DNA from 3 places in the Streptomyces sp. NPDC053665 genome. Region 1 is predicted to be linked to each of the others. Evidence: riboswitches for the same ligand, from Rfam matches in the RefSeq annotation. Region 1 holds a riboswitch; each other region holds the start of a gene.
What was found. A riboswitch is a leader RNA that binds a small molecule or an ion and turns the genes downstream of it on or off. The one in region 1 is predicted to bind cobalamin.
Positions count from the first base shown of each region.

Region 2: another riboswitch for cobalamin. It lies ahead of ACZ6ZN_RS16350 (ribonucleoside-diphosphate reductase subunit alpha); the one in region 1 lies ahead of ACZ6ZN_RS02170 (energy-coupling factor ABC transporter permease).
Region 3: another riboswitch for cobalamin. It lies ahead of ACZ6ZN_RS25445 (ABC transporter substrate-binding protein); the one in region 1 lies ahead of ACZ6ZN_RS02170 (energy-coupling factor ABC transporter permease).

Region 1 covers NZ_JBVJKK010000001.1:503,619-508,723, reverse strand. Annotated here, with positions in the region: gene ACZ6ZN_RS02190 (maleylpyruvate isomerase N-terminal domain-containing protein) at 1-581, opposite strand, end outside; gene ACZ6ZN_RS02185 (energy-coupling factor ABC transporter ATP-binding protein) at 791-1,666, opposite strand; gene cbiQ (cobalt ECF transporter T component CbiQ) at 1,663-2,412, opposite strand; gene ACZ6ZN_RS02175 (energy-coupling factor ABC transporter substrate-binding protein) at 2,419-2,784, opposite strand; gene ACZ6ZN_RS02170 (energy-coupling factor ABC transporter permease) at 2,781-3,482, opposite strand; cobalamin riboswitch at 3,513-3,697, opposite strand; gene ACZ6ZN_RS02165 (serine/threonine-protein kinase) at 3,800-5,105, opposite strand, start outside.
Region 2 covers NZ_JBVJKK010000003.1:742,805-747,909, forward strand. Annotated here, with positions in the region: gene ACZ6ZN_RS16345 (ribonucleotide-diphosphate reductase subunit beta) at 1-299, opposite strand, end outside; gene ACZ6ZN_RS16350 (ribonucleoside-diphosphate reductase subunit alpha) at 299-2,650, opposite strand; cobalamin riboswitch at 2,774-2,900, opposite strand; gene mctP (monocarboxylate uptake permease MctP) at 3,045-4,673, opposite strand; gene ACZ6ZN_RS16360 (DUF3311 domain-containing protein) at 4,670-4,936, opposite strand; gene ACZ6ZN_RS16365 (GntR family transcriptional regulator) at 5,067-5,105, opposite strand, start outside.
Region 3 covers NZ_JBVJKK010000006.1:468,283-473,387, reverse strand. Annotated here, with positions in the region: gene ACZ6ZN_RS25470 (acyltransferase) at 1-442, shown strand, start outside; gene ACZ6ZN_RS25465 (EamA family transporter) at 472-1,329, opposite strand; gene ACZ6ZN_RS25460 (XRE family transcriptional regulator) at 1,427-1,999, shown strand; gene ACZ6ZN_RS25455 (YbaK/EbsC family protein) at 2,043-2,606, shown strand; gene ACZ6ZN_RS25450 (CoA-binding protein) at 2,708-3,118, opposite strand; cobalamin riboswitch at 3,198-3,384, shown strand; gene ACZ6ZN_RS25445 (ABC transporter substrate-binding protein) at 3,454-4,479, shown strand; gene ACZ6ZN_RS25440 (FecCD family ABC transporter permease) at 4,476-5,105, shown strand, end outside.

The DNA.
Region 1 (5,105 bases):
CCGGTGCCGATCAGCAGCGCGTCCGCGTCGCTGAAGGACGCCGGGAACGGCGAGCCGGCGATCCCCTCCAGCATCTCCCGCGACCGGCGGAGCGCGGCCGCCGGCGGCAGCGGCGCGCGGGGCACGTGCGCGATCAGGTCGAGGTGGTGCAGGGTCCACTCCAGCACGTACGCCGACAGGTAGTCCGCCACCGTGAGGACCTCGCCACGGGTGCCCACCCGCCGGGCCGGGTCCGCGAGCAGGGCGGCGCGGCCCGCGGCGGAGCCGACGTCGTCCAGGTGGAACGCGAGCAGGCGCGGGTCCTCGTACGCGGACGCCAGCCGGACGGTCAGCGCGTCCAGGGGGTCGTCGCCGGTGGGCGGCGCGGCGGACACCTCCCAGTACGTCAGCGCGTCCCGGGTCGGCTCCCGGTCCGACGGGGTCGCCAGGGTGATGAGGACGTCCTGCGCGTCGATGACCAGATGGCACACCAGGTCGCGCACCAGCCAGCCGGTGCAGCCGGACGGGCGCCCGAAGTCCACGTCGTCCAGGGCGGCGACCGCCCCGCGCAGCGCCGTCCAGGACGGGGAGAAGAGATCCACCCCGGGAACGTAGTGCGGTCCGGCGGGGAGGGACAAGCGCCTTTCGGGGCAGTCGAACCGGCGACGGGGCGGTCGCGGGGCCGCGTCGCCGGTGATCCCCTCGCGCACGAGGCAGGTTCCGGCACTGCGACACCCACCCGGACGGACCGGTGGGCCACGGCGGTCAGGGAACTCCCGGGTCTCGTCCGCCGCCGCGGACCCGTGCAGTCCTACGTCGACCGAACCGGCGACCCCTCCGGCACGGCATCCGCTCGTCCGGCGACCAGGGCCGCGAGCTCCTCCGGTGTGCGGGGGCAGGGCTGTGAACCGCTCACCAGGCCGTGGGCGCGCAGCAGGTGAGCGGCCGCGGCTCCCCACGGCAGCCGCAGTCCCGCCGCGTGCAGCAGATCGGTGCGCGCCAGGGCCACCGGAGCCGGCCCGGTGCGCACGCCGGACGGGGTGAGCAGCGCCGCGTCGTCGGCCCAGCGCAGGGCGAGGTCGACGTCGTGGGTGGCCATCACCACGGTGGTGCCGCTCGCGCGCAGTCCGTCCAAGGTGGCGAGCAGCCGTTCCTGGCCCTCCGGGTCGAGCCCGGCCGTCGGCTCGTCCAGGATCAGCACCCGCGGACGCATCGCGACGGCGCCCGCGATGGCGGTCCGCTTGCGCTGGCCGTAGGACAGCAGGTGCGTGGGCCGGTCGGCCAGCGCGGTGATGTCCAGGGCCGCCAGCGCCTCCGCCACCCGCTCGCGCACCTGCCCGTCCGGCAGACCGAGGTTCAGCGGCCCGAACGACACGTCCTGCTCCACGGAGGCCGCGAACAGCTGGTCGTCCGGGTCCTGCACCACGAGCTGCACCGTCGTCCGCAGCCGGGTCAGCCCCTTGCGGTCGTACGTCACCGTCCGCCCTTCGAGGCTCAACTCGCCCCGGGTCGGGCGCAGTCCACCGCTCAGCAGCCGCATCAGGGTCGTCTTGCCGCTGCCGTTGCGGCCGAGCAGCGCGAGTGCGCGGCCCTCGGTGACGGTGAAGTCCAGGCCGCTGAGCACGGCGGGGCCGTCCTCGTAGGCGAAGGAGGCGCCCCGCAGGGCGACGAGGGCGGGCTCGCTCACAGCGGCGGCCTTTCCAGGAGGAAGGTGAGGGCGGCCAGCACCGCGAGCAGCAGGCAGCTGACGGCCGTGAAACGGACGGAGACACGCGCCTCGGGGACCAGGACGCGCAGCGTGCCGTCGTAGCCGCGCCCGGCCAGGCCGGCCTGGAGGCGAGAGGCCCGGTCGAAGGCCCGCACGAACGCCGTGGCACCGAGACCGGCCAGGGAGCGCCACTCGGCGCGGCGGCCGGTGTGACCGAGCCGGGCCGCCTGGGCCTGCCGGATGCGGCGCACGGAGTCCAGCAGCAGGAAACTCATCCGGTACGTCACCAGCGCCACGTCCACCACGGGCGCCGGGACCCCCGCGCGCACCAGGCGCGGCAGCAGGTCGGACATGGGCGTGGTGAAGGCGAACAGCAGCACGCCCAGCGAGGCCGCGGAGGTACGCAGCATCAACTCCCCGGCCCGCAGCGGACCGTCGGCGGCGAGGGAGACGAACCCGCCCGGCCCGCCGACCTGCACCAGCAGGGTCAGCGCGCCGGTCGCACAGAAGCCCAGCGGCACCCGGTAGGCCCGCCACAGGCGCCGCCCGGGCACACCGGCCGGACCGAGCAGGAGCACGACCGCGGTGACCAGCACCAGGGCCGCGCCCGGCCAGGGCGGCAGGCAGACGGCCAGCACGGTCAGGCCCAGTCCGAGCACGGCCTTGTCCACGGGATGACGGCGGCGCCAGCGACTGCTGTGCGCCGCCGCGTCGATCGGCAGCACCCGGGCTCAGTCCTTCGCGGAGACGGACTCTCCGGCGGCCGGGGGAGCGGCCGCCGCCTCCCGCTCCAGGGCCCGCTGCTCGCCCTGCCGTCGTCCCCGGCGCAGCCCGAAGTAGTAGGCGAGGACACCGGCGCCCAGCGCGGCCTGGAAGGAGAACAGGGCCGACTCGATCTCCCCGGACGGCGGTTCGTACAGCGGGGAGAACCACGGCTCGTAGTCGGGCTCGATCTCGGTGATCGCCGTCTCGGCCTCGCCGTCGGCGCCGGTGAAGGGCTCCTCCTTGTGGTCGCCGAGGCCGAGCACGAGCGGCAGCACGGCGAGCGCGGCCACGACGAACAGCAGCAGCAGGTTGATCTTCGTGTTCCGGCTCATCGGGCCACCACCTGGGTCTCGTCGCGCGTCTCCTTGGCGGTGAGCAGCACGCCGAGCCGCGTCAGCTCGCCCTTGCTGGACTGCACCAGCAGCCGCATCACGAGGACCGTCAGCAGTCCCTCGCTCACCGCCAGCGGGATCTGCGTGAGGGCGAAGATGGAGCCGAACTTGCCGAGCGCGCCCAGGAAACCGCTGCCCGGGTCGGGGAAGGCGAGCGCCAGCTGCACGCTGGTGACGCAGTAGGTGGACAGGTCGGCGACGAACGCGCCGCAGAACACCGTCACCATCAGCGGCACGTCGAACCGCCGCAGCAGCTTGTACACGGCGTACCCGGCCCAGGGCCCGACGATCGCCATGGAGAAGACGTTGGCGCCGAGCGTGGTCAGCCCGCCGTGGGCGAGCAGCAGCGCCTGGAAGAGCAGGGTGATGGTGCCGAGCACGGTCATGACGGGCGGCCGGAACAGGATGGCCCCCAGGCCCGTTCCGGTCGGGTGGGAGCAACTGCCCGTGACGGAGGGCAGTTTCAGCGCGGACAGGACGAACGTGAAGGCGCCGGAGGCGCCGAGGAGCAGGGTGCTCTCGGGGTGCTCGCGCACCTCACGGGTGAGTGACCGGACCCCGTGGACGACGAACGGCGCCGACGCGACGCCCCAGGCGACCGCGTGCGCCGGAGGAAGGAAACCCTCGGCTATGTGCATGGCTCAGCAGACCCTCTCCAGCACCTCGTGGATGGTTGACGCGCCTTGGCCGGTCTCCTGGCTGACGGGTACCACCGCCCGGACTCCGCCTTCCCGGGTCACAAGGACCCAGTGGCTGCCCGCGAGGGCCGGAGCCGGACTTCCCGATTCACAGTGGCGAGGGCCGCACCGGCATCACACCGGATTTCCCGTTCACCAAGGCCAGGTGACAATAAGGCCCGGATCAGGACGAGCACAACCCGCACCCGGGGGCGCGCGAGGGGCGCCCCCTCGCACACCGGCGCACCTGGGGCTCCGCCGGGGGAACGCCTCGTGGGTCAGTCGTCGCCCTCGTCCCCGCCGTCCTCGGCCTCGCCGTCCCCCTGCTGCGCGGGCGGTTGCTCCTGCTCCGGCTGCTCCGCCTCCGCCGGTGGCTCGGCGCCCGCGTCCGGCGGGGGTGCGGTGCCCTCGGCGGCCGGAGAGGGCGGGGCCTGCTCGACCGGCGTCGTGCCGGGCGGGATGACATCGGCCACCGTCCCGGTGGCCGGCGTGGCGGCCGGGCCGGAGTCCGGCCGCGATCCCGACGCGGGGCCGGAACTCGCCCCGGCGGTGGGGGTGCTCGCGGTGGGCGAGGGGCCCGGGTCGGTGCCCTCCGTGGCGGTGTCGTCCGGCGAGAACCACTGCATGCCGATGAGCATCGCGGCGACGAACAGCGCCGCGGCCGCGACCGCGGCGACGGCCTTCGAACGGTTTCCGCTCCCCCCGCCGCGTCGTCCGCCGCGCCCGGGACGCCCCGCCTGCGCCGCGCGGGCCGCGCTGCGCGACCCGGGTGCCGCCGGCAGCGCGTACGTGGTCGGGCTGCTCGCCCCCGCGCCCGGAGGGGTGCCGTGAGTGGCCGGTGCGGGCCGGGGCCGGGACCGCCCGGGCGGCGACATCTCCGGCAGCGGCTCGGGCAGCCCCCGCCAGGCGCCGCCCGCGAACCACTCGGCCGCCTGCTGCGCGGTGGGCCGGTCCTCGGGCTGCTTGGCGAGCAGGCCGAGCAGGTAGTTCTCGAACGCCGGCGGCAGACCGGAGACGCCCAGCTCGCGGGGCGGCACCGGAGCGGCGTCGAGGTGCTGGTGGAGCAGGGCGACGGCGCTGTCCGCCTCGAACGGGGGGCGGCCGCTGAGGAGCTGGTAGAGCACGCAGCCCAGCGAGTACATGTCGGAGGCGGGACCCGCGGGTTTGCCCAGGGCGCGTTCGGGGGCGAGGTACATCCCCGTGCCGACGATCTGGCCGGTGGCGGTGAGCGCGGCGCCGGGGTCGTCCATGAAGCGCGCGATGCCGAAGTCGCCGATCTTCAGGGTGCCGCGGGCGTCGAGCAGCAGGTTGGCGGGTTTCACGTCCCGGTGCACGATGCCCTGGGCGTGCGCGGCGGCGAGGCCGGCGGAGGCCTGTGCCGCCAGGACCGCCACGCGCTCGGCGGGCAGCGCGCCCGACGTGGCGAGCAGCTGGGAGAGACTGTCGCCGTCGACGAGCTCCATCACCAGGTAGAGCCGGTTGTCGAACTCGCCGAAGTCCAGCACGCCGACCACGTGGGGGTGGTTCAGGCGCCCGGCGGTCTGGGCCTCCAGCCGGAACCGCGAGGTCGCGGTGGCGTCGGTG
Region 2 (5,105 bases), on a different contig from region 1:
AAGAGCTGCCGCGACAGATACAGGCGCGCTTCAGGGGAGTTGATGTGCTTGTACAGCGTCAGCACCAGGTTGTTCGCGACGATCGAGTCGCCCGTCGCGAAGAAGGCCACCAGCCGGCCGATGAGGTGCTGCTCGGCGGGGGAGAGCTTGGCGAGGTCGGCGACGTCGGAGTGGAGATCGACCTCCTCCACGGTCCAGGTGTTCTTGATGGCGTCCCGGTAGCGCTCGTAGAAGTCCGGGTAGCGCATGGGGCGCAGGGTCAGCTCGAAGCCGGGGTCGAGAAGGTTCTGGGTGCTCATCACTGACAGGCCTCGCAGGACTCGGGGTTTTCCAGGGAGCAGGCGACCGCCTCGGGGTCGGGGGTGGCCTGCACGGGGACGGTGGCCCGGGCGGCGCGGGCGATGCGGGTCGCCGGGCGCGAACGCAGGTAGTACGTGGTCTTCAGCCCGGACTTCCAGGCGTAGGCGTACATCGAGGAGAGCTTGCCGATGGTCGGCGTCTCCAGGAAGAGGTTCAGGGACTGCGACTGGTCCAGGAACGGGGTCCTGGCCGCCGCCATGTCGATCAGGCCGCGCTGCGGGATCTCCCACGCCGTGCGGTAGAGGGCGCGCACGTCCTCGGGGATCCAGGCGAAGTCCTGCACCGAGCCGTTCGCCTCGCGCAGGGCCTCACGAGTGCGGGCGTCCCACACGCCGAGCCGCTTCAGCTCGTCCACCAGGTAGGAGTTCACCTGGAGGAACTCGCCCGACAGCGTCTCGCGCTTGAACAGGTTGGACACCTGCGGCTCGATGCACTCGTACACGCCCGCGATCGAGGCGATGGTGGCCGTGGGCGCGATGGCCAGGAGCAGGGAGTTGCGCAGGCCGGTCGTGGCGATCCGCTCGCGCAGGGCGGCCCAGCGCTCGGGCCACGTCCGTTCCACGTCGTAGTGGTCGGGGTGCAGGACGCCCCGGGCGGTGCGGGTCTTCTCCCAGGCGGGCAGCGGGCCGCTGCGCTCGGCGAGATCGGCGGACGCCTCGTACGCGGCGAGCATGATGCGCTCGGCGATCCGGGTCGACAGGGCCTTGGCCTCGGGCGAGTCGAAGGGCAGGCGCAGCTGGAAGAAGACGTCCTGAAGGCCCATCGCGCCGAGGCCGACCGGGCGCCAGCGGGCGTTGGAGCGGCCCGCCTGCTCGGTCGGGTAGAAGTTGATGTCCACGACCCGGTCGAGGAACGTCACCGCCGTGCGGACGGTCTCGTCCAGGCGCTCCCAGTCGATGTCACCGCCGGTCACGAAGGCGCCGAGGTTGACCGAGCCGAGGTTGCAGACCGCCGTCTCCCCGTCGTCGGTGACCTCGAGGATCTCCGTGCAGAGGTTGGAGGAGTGCACCACGTGGCCGGGCTCGGCCGTCTGGTTGGCGGTGCGGTTGGCGGCGTCCTTGAAGGTCATCCAGCCGTTGCCGGTCTGCGCGAGGGTGCGCATCATGCGGCCGTACAGCTCACGGGCGGGCAGGGTCTTCCTCGCCAGGCCCTTCGCCTCGGCCGCACGGTACGCGGCGTCGAACTCCTCGCCCCACAGGTCGACCAGCTCGGGTACGTCCGAGGGGGAGAACAGCGACCACTGCGCGTCGGCGTTCACGCGCCGCATGAACTCGTCCGGCACCCAGTGCGCCAGATTGAGGTTGTGCGTGCGCCGGGCGTCCTCGCCGGTGTTGTCCCGCAGCTCCAGGAACTCCTCGATGTCCGCGTGCCAGGTCTCCAGGTAGACCGCGGCGGCTCCCTTGCGGCGGCCGCCCTGGTTCACCGCGGCGACCGAGGCGTCGAGGGTCTTCAGGAACGGGACGATGCCGTTGGAGTGGCCGTTGGTGCCGCGGATCAGCGAACCCCGGGCACGGATCCGGGAGTAGGCCAGGCCGATGCCGCCCGCGTGCTTCGACAGGCGCGCGACCTGGTGGTAGCGGTCGTAGATCGAGTCCAGCTCGTCCTGGGGGGAGTCGAGCAGGTAGCAGGACGACATCTGGGGATGCCGGGTGCCGGAGTTGAAGAGGGTGGGGGAGGAGGGCAGGTAGTCGAGGCGGCTCATGAGCCCGTAGAGCGCCGCGACCTCGTCCACCGCGCGGGCGGTGTCGTCCTCGGCGAGGCCGCTCGCCACCCGCAGCAGGAAGTACTGGGGAGTCTCGACCACCTTGCGGGTGATCGGGTGCCGCAGCAGGTAGCGGCTGTACAGGGTGCGCAGGCCGAAGTAGCCGAAGCGGTCGTCGGCGGTGCCGTCGACCAGCGCGTCGAGGCGGGAGGCGTGGACGCGTACGAACTCCGCGGTGCGGTCGGCGATGAGCCCCTCGCGGTGGCCGACCGCGACGGACCCCGTGAAGGACGTGACCCCCTGCGAGGCGGCCTCCTCGCGGATGCCGATGGTCAGCAGGCGGGCGGCGAGCCGGGAGTAGGCCGGGTCCTCCGAGATGAGGCCCGCCGCCGCCTCCGTCGCCAGGTCCCGCAGCTCCCGCTCGTCCGCCTGCGCGGACCGGCCGCGCAGCGCGGCGGCGGCGACCCGGCCGGGGTCGGCGTCGGGGAGGTCGGCGGTCAGTTCGGTGAGGGTCCGCAGCAGCGCGGCACCGGGAGCGTCCTGCTCCGGTTCGGCGGCTGCGGCCGGATCCGCTGGCGCGATGGTCACGGGGGCTCTCCCTCGCTCGGCACGGGGCCTCGCCGAGGGCAGGGGGCAGCACACGGACGCACACGGCGTCACGCGTCCACCGGCCCATTCCACGAGGCCCGGACGTCAGGGCACACCGGCCGGCGGCCGGGTGCACTGTCGGCAGGTCCTCGGACTGACCGTCATGCGCGCGGAGGGGCATGGGTTCACCGTTGCGGGACAGTTCCGGATTCGCACCGGATTCCCCTGCGGCGACAGCGAGCATGAGCATACATCTTGTGCCGGGCCCGGGTGGCACCCCCAGATGTAGTGTCGCGGGGTGTCGGAGTGTCGGCTTCACATGACGGCGGGCCGCCGTGACGTTCGGTCACGGCGGCCCGCTGTGCGGTGGTCGCGGCGTGCCGCGCCGTTCGGGTCAGTGCGACGATCCGGCGGTGGCCGGCGGAAGCTCCACCTGGACTCCCGGGTCGCCCGCGTCGGCCGTGTAGTCCTCCGGCTTGGTCTCGTCGACGCCGTCGGGGGCCTTCACCGCCTTCAGGACGAAGGTCAGGACGACCGTCACGACCACGTTCAGCACGAACGCCGTGAGGCCGATGTAGCCGATCTCGCCGATGCCGGGGATCTCCTTCGACGAGCCGCCGAAGTGCTTCTGCGTCGGGGAGGCCACGCCGTAGGCGGCGAGGGTGCCGTAGGCCATGCCGACCGCCCAGCCCGCGAGCAGCGCCCAGCGGTGGAACCAGCGGGTGAACAGGCCGCCGACCAGGGCCGGGAAGGTCTGCAGGATCCAGATGCCGCCCAGCAGCTGGAAGTTGATGGCGACCGTCTTGTCCATGGTGAGGACGAAGACCAGCGCGCCCACCTTCACCAGCAGCGAGACCAGCTTGGAGACCTTGGTCTCCTGCGCGGGGGTGGCGTCCGGCTTGAGGAAGTCCTTGTAGATGTTGCGGGTGAACAGGTTCGCGGCCGCGATGGACATGATGGCCGCGGGCACCAGCGCGCCGATGCCGATGGCCGCGAACGCCACACCGGCGAACCAGTCCGGGAACATCGTCTCGAACAGCTGCGGGATCGCCAGCTGCCCGTTCTGCACCTTGATGCCTGCCGCGATCGCCATGAAGCCGAGCAGTGCGAGCAGGCCCAGCATCAGCGAGTACAGCGGCAGGATCGTGGTGTTGCGGCGGATCACCTCACGGCTCTTCGAGGACAGCGTCGCCGTGATCGAGTGCGGGTACATGAACAGCGCCAGCGCGGAGCCCAGCGCGAGCGTGGCGTACGTCCACTGGCCCGCCTCCGGCGGCGTCAGCGCACCGCGCGGCGCGCCCGTGGCCGGGTTGGTCTGGCTGTACGCCTCACCGGCCTTGGCGAAGATCTCGTCGAAGCCGCCCAGCTTGATCGGGATGTAGATGATCGCCACCGCGATGACGAGGTAGATCAGGGTGTCCTTCACGAACGCGATCAGCGCCGGCGCCCGCAGGCCCGAGGAGTACGTGTACGCCGCCAGCACGCCGAACGCGATCAGCAGCGGCAGGTCCTTGATGAACCAGTTGGTGTTCTCGCCGCCGCCGACGCCCATCACGTCCAGTACGGCCTGGATGCCGACCAGTTGGAGGGCGATGTACGGCATGGTCGCCAGGATGCCGGTCACGGCCACCGCGAGCGACAGTCCCTTCGAGCCGAACCGGCCGCGCACGAAGTCGGAGGTCGTGACGTAGCCGTGCTTGTGGGAGACCGACCACAGGCGGGGCAGGAAGGTGAAGATCAGCGGGTAGACCAGGATCGTGTACGGCACGGCGAAGAAGCCGGCCGCCCCGGCCGCGTAGATCGCCGCGGGCACCGCGACGAACGTGTAGGCCGTGTACAGGTCGCCGCCGAGCAGGAACCAGGTGATCCAGGTGCCGAACGAGCGGCCGCCCAGGCCCCATTCGTCCAGGCTGTGCTCGTTCTCGGCCTTGCGCCAGCGCGCGGCCAGGAAGCCCATGACCGTGACGAGCAGGAAGAAGAAGATGAAGACGGCGAGTGCGACGCCGTTCACGCCGTCCTTCACCGCGACGCACCGCCCTTCGCGGCCGAGCGGGAGCGCTGGTCACGCTGCCACAGCTTGTAGGCGATCATCGTCAGCGCGGTGGAGATCAGCACCCACGCCATCTGGTACCAGTAGAAGAAAGGGATCCCGATGAGAGCCGGGTCGGTCTTCGCGTACGAGCCGACCCAGAGCATGGCCACGAAGGGCGCGACAAGGCAGAGGCCGATGACGACGCGCACGGGCGTCACCACCGGACCTCTGCTGGATTCTGGGGCTTGCGACATCAGGCGGCTCCGTCCCCTCAGTGATCACCTGTGCAATGCGCAGGCAATCTAGGTCAGGGTGCGGCGCAAGCGGAACCCCTCGTCCGCAATGCGGTACCCAAAAGAAATCGGGGGTCCGGCGGCCGTCGCGTCAGTCCTGGGGCCGCTTGAGACGGGCCACGAACTTGTA
Region 3 (5,105 bases), on a different contig from region 1:
GTCCACGAACCACTCCTACGACGACCCGCACCAGCCGATCGGCAGGCAGTGGCCGCGCATGGAGCCGGTGGAGATCGGGCCGGGCTGCTGGATCGGCACCGGCGCGGTGATCCTGCCCGGCGCCCGGATCGGCCGGAACGTGGTGGTGGCGGCGGGCGCGGTCGTCCGGGGCGCCGTGCCGGACCACTCCGTCGTGGCGGGCGCGCCGGCCCGCGTCGTACGCCGCTGGACCCCCGGCGACGGCTGGCAGCCGCCGCTGCGCACCCCGGCGCCGGTGCCCATCCCGGAGGGGGTCACGCCGGAGCAGTTGCGGGCGCTGTCGGAGCTGGACGAGGAGAGCGCGGCGCGGTTGGCCCGGCTGGACGAGGAGAGCGCGGCGCGGCCGGCCCGGCTGGACGAGGAGGCCGCGGCCGGACTCGCGGAGCTCGAACCGGGCTCCTGAGCCGCACGGCGGGCCGGCCGCCCGCGGGCTCAGCCCGAGGCCAGCAGGACCGTACCGACCAGGGCCAGTCCGGCGCCCGCCGCCTGGACCGCCCGCAGCCGCTCGCGCAGCACGCCGCGCGCGGCCACCGCCGTCACCACCGGGTAGAGCGAGGCGAGCACGGCCGCCACCGTGACCGGCCCCTGCTGGGCGGCGATCGAGTAGGTGCCGTTCGCGGCGACGTCCGCCAGGCCCACGAAGGCGAGGGCGGGCAGGGCGTGCCAGGGGAAGCCGTCCGCCGGGAGCGCGGGGGCGCCGCGCCGCACCGAGACGTACAGGGCCGCCCCGCCCGCGGCCACGTTGGTCACCCGCTGCACGAACAGGGCCAGGAACAGACCGGTCAGAGTGTGCGACGCCTCGGCGATCAGGGCCATCACCGCGCCGAACCCGAAGGCCGCGAGCAGGGTCAGGGCGATGGCCTGGCGCTGCACGGGCGCGCCGCGGAACTGCGGCCCGCCGGCGAGGCAGATGCCGGCGACCGCGACGAGGATCCCGACGAACTGCAGCAGGCCGGGGCGTTCGCCCAGCACCAGTCCCACCCCCACGGGCACGGCCACGCCGATCGAACCCAGCGGCGAGACCACGCCCATCGGCCCGAGGGCCAGGGCCTTGTAGAAGGCCAGCATCGCCACCGGCCCGACCAGCCCGGCGGCGACGGCGAACCACAGCTGCGGCCCGGCCTCGCTCCAGCCGCCCGTGGCGACGACGACCGCACCGAGGACGACGACCGCGATCGACTGCGAGACCACGACCACGGTGAGCGCGGGCGTGCGGCGGGTCAGCAGTCCGCCGCCGAAGTCGGCCAGGCCCCAGAGCAGGCTGGTGGCCAGGGCGAAGAGCGCTGTCATGGAACGGATGCCTCGCAGTACAGTTCAGTGGACGATCAGGTCAACCACACCATAGTGCAGCTCGCTGAACTATGTCATACAGAATATTGGACGGAACGTGTCGGACCTCGACCTCCTGACCCAGTCCCTGGCGCGCAGCGTCAAGCACTGGCGCGCGGTGCGCGGCTTCACGCTGGACGTGCTCGCCGCCCGCGCCGGAGTCAGCCGCGGCATGCTCATCCAGATCGAGCAGGCCCGCACCAACCCCAGCCTGGGCACCGTCGTGAAGATCGGTGACGCGCTCGGCGTCAGCATCACCACCCTCCTGGACTACGAGCAGGGCCCGAACGTCCGCGTCGTCCCCGCCGAGCAGGCCGTCCGGCTGTGGCACACCGACGCCGGCAGCTACAACCGGCTGCTCGCCGGCACCGAGGCCCCCGGGCCGCTGGAGATGTGGGACTGGAGGCTGATGCCCGGCGAGAGCAGCCCCTCCGACCCGCACCCGGCCGGCACGACCGAACTGCTGCACGTCACGGCCGGGGAGCTGACGCTCACCGTCGACGGGGCCGAGCACCGGGTGCCCGCCGGCGCCAGCGTCCACTTCGAGGCCGGCGTGCCCCACACGTACGGCAACACCGGGGACGTGCCGATGGAAATGGTCATGGCCGTCTCGGTGCCGCCCGTCTCCTGAGACGCCCGGGCGGCGGGCCCCGCGGTGTTGTTAGCGTGCGGCCATGCGCGCACCCCTCGGACACTTCGACGACGCCCGGCCCGCCCCCGCCTGCCTCGACGAGCTGACCGTCCCCGTCGCCGACGCCGTACGCCACTGGCAGGGCAGCGTCCCCGCCGACCGGATCGTCTACGTCGAGACCGACCCCGCCTGGGCCGACACCGCGACCTTCGTGGAGCACTACGGGCAGGACCTGCTGGAGCGCTCCGCCAACTGCGTGGTCGTCGCGGGCAAGCGCGGCGGCGGGACCACGCTCGCCGCGTGCGTCGTGCTGTCCACCACCCGGGTCGACGTCAACGGCGTGGTCCGCCGCCGACTGGGCGCCCGCAAGGCCTCGTTCGCCGCGATGGACACCGCGACCGGTGAGACCGGCATGGAGTACGGCGGCATCACCCCGATCGGGCTGCCCGCCGACTGGCCCGTCCTCGTGGACGCGGCCGTGGTCGACCTGCCCTACGTCCTCGTCGGCAGCGGCCGGCGCCGCGGCAAGCTGCTGGTCCCGGGCAAGGCCTTCGCCGAACTGCCGGGCGCCGAGGTCGTGAAGGGCCTCGGAGCTCCCGTTCCGTAGCGCGCCGCCGCGTCCGGGCACTGCTCGGCGAAACGCCCGCGTCTCCGTCTCCGGCACCGAGCGGTCCACCGAGGCCGCCTACAGCGCGGCGACGGCCCTCGTCACCGCCCCAGTCGGGGGATCTCGATGGCCGGGCAGCGGTCCATCACCATCTCCAGACCCGCCGCGCGGGTCCGTTCGTACGCCGCCTCGTCGACGACGCCGAGCTGGAACCAGACACCCTTCGCGCCCTTGGCGACGGCCTCGTCCGCGACCGCGCCGGCCAGGTCGCTGTTCACGAAGACGTCCACGACGTCCACCTCGAAGGGGATGTCCGCGAGGCTCGCGTACCCCTGCTCGCCGTGCACCGTCTCCGCCTTCGGGTGCACCGGCACCACGCGCTTGCCGAAGTGCTGGAGCGTCGCGGCCACGCCGTACGCGGCACGCTGCCGGTTCGACGACAGGCCCACCACGGCCCAGGTGTCGCCGAGTTCGGTGAGAATCCTGCGGACCGCTGCCTCGTCGCCGTACACCGGTGACCTCCTCGGGAGTCGCAAAGGAACTGTTCCCGGTCAACGGCCCGGGCCGCCCGGTGATTCCCCGGCACCCCCGTGATAGCTTGCCGAAGCCAGTCGAACCCATGTACGTGGGTCAGGGAATCCGGTGCGAACCCGGAACTGACGCGCAGCGGTGAGGGGGACGGGCGGGGCCTCGGCCACTGGACGCACCGCGTGTCCGGGAAGGCGCCCCGATCCGGACGAACCCGAGTCCGAAGACCTGCTGGCGGCCCCCGCGGCCGACGCGGCGGGGGAGCACCGTACGACCGGGCTCCGCGACCGAGCCCTCGACGACCGAGGACTGGTTCCCCGTGCCCCTCGCCCGACCCGCCCGCGCGGCCGCCCTGCTCGCCGTCTGCTCCCTGCTCCTCGCCGGTTGCGGCGGCACGGAATCCTCCGGCCGCCATGACGGGAAGACAGCCGTCACCCTCCGCAACTGCGGACACGAGGTCCGCGTGGAGTCCCCGCCGCGGCACGCCGTCTCCCTCAACCAGGGCACCACCGAGATCCTGCTCTCCCTCGGTCTCGCCGACCGCCTCGCCGGCACGGCCACCTGGACCGACCCCGTGATGAAGGGGCTCGAGAAGGAGAACGCCGAGGTGCCGCGGCTCGCCGACAACAACCCCTCCTTCGAGCGGGTCCTGGACGCCGACCCCGACTTCGTGGCCGCCTCGTTCGTCTCCACCCTCGGCAAGGGCGGCGTCGCCACCCGGGAACAGTTCGAGAAGCTCGGCGTCCCCACCTACGTCTCCCCGTCCGACTGCGCCGGCAAGGACAACAACTCCGGCGGCGACGGCTCCCGCGGCAAGCCCCTCGGCATCGGCACCGTCTACCGGGAAGTGCGCGACCTGGCCACGGTGTTCGGCGAGCGGGAACGCGGCGACCGGCTCGTGGTCTCCCTGCAACGGCGGATGGACAAGGCCACCGCGGGCCTCGACGCCTCCCGGGTCACCCTCCTGTACTGGTTCGCCAACTCCGACTCGCCCTACATGGCGGGCTGCTGCGGCGCGCCCGGCATCATCACCCGGGCCCTCGGCGCGCAGAACGTCTTCGACGACACCCACGACGAGTGGCCGCAGATCAACTGGGAGACGGTCGCCGACCGCGACCCGGACGTCCTCGTCATCGGCGACCTGACCCGTAAGTCGCAGACCGCCGAATCGGCCGCGAAGAAGATCGCCTTCCTGGAGTCCAACCCGGTCACCCGGACCATGGACGCCGTCCGCCACCGGCGGTACGTGTTGCTCAGCGGGCAGGCCATGAACCCGACCATCCGCACGGTCGAGGGAGTGGAGCAGGTGGCCGCGGGGCTGCGCCGGTTCGGGCTGGCCGGGTGACCGCCCCGGATCCGGCCGGCCCCCGCGTCCGCCCTCGCCGCGCCGCCGGGCTCGCGCTGGGCGCGGCCGGAGCCGTGACCCTCGTGGTCTCGGTCGCCGCGGCCATCACGATCGGCCCCGCCGACATCGGCGTCGGGGACGTGTGGTCGGTCGTGGCCGCCCATCTCGGCCTCGGGGAGTCCGGGCTGACGCCCGTGCGGGACGGCATCGTCTGGCAGCTGCGGCTGCCGCGCACCCTCCTCGCCGCCGTGTGCGGGGCCGGACTCGCCGTGTGCGGGGCGGTGATGCAGTCGCTGCTGCGCAACCCGCTGGCCGACCCGTTCGTGCTCGGGGTGTCCTCCGGCGCCTCGACGGGAGCGGTCGCCGTCGTCGTGCTGGGCGTCGGCGGGGGTGCCGTGTCGGTGTCCGCGGGCGCGTTCCTCGGCGCCCTCGTCTCCTTCGCGCTCGTGCTGCTGCTCAGCCACACCCTCGGCGGCACCACCGACCGGGTCGTCCTCGCGGGCGTGGCCGCCATGCAGCTGTTCTCCGCCCTGACCTCGTTCGTCGTGATGACCTCGGCCGACGCCGAGACGACCCGCGGCGTGCTGTTCTGGCTGCTCGGCTCGCTCGGCGGCGCGGGCTGGACC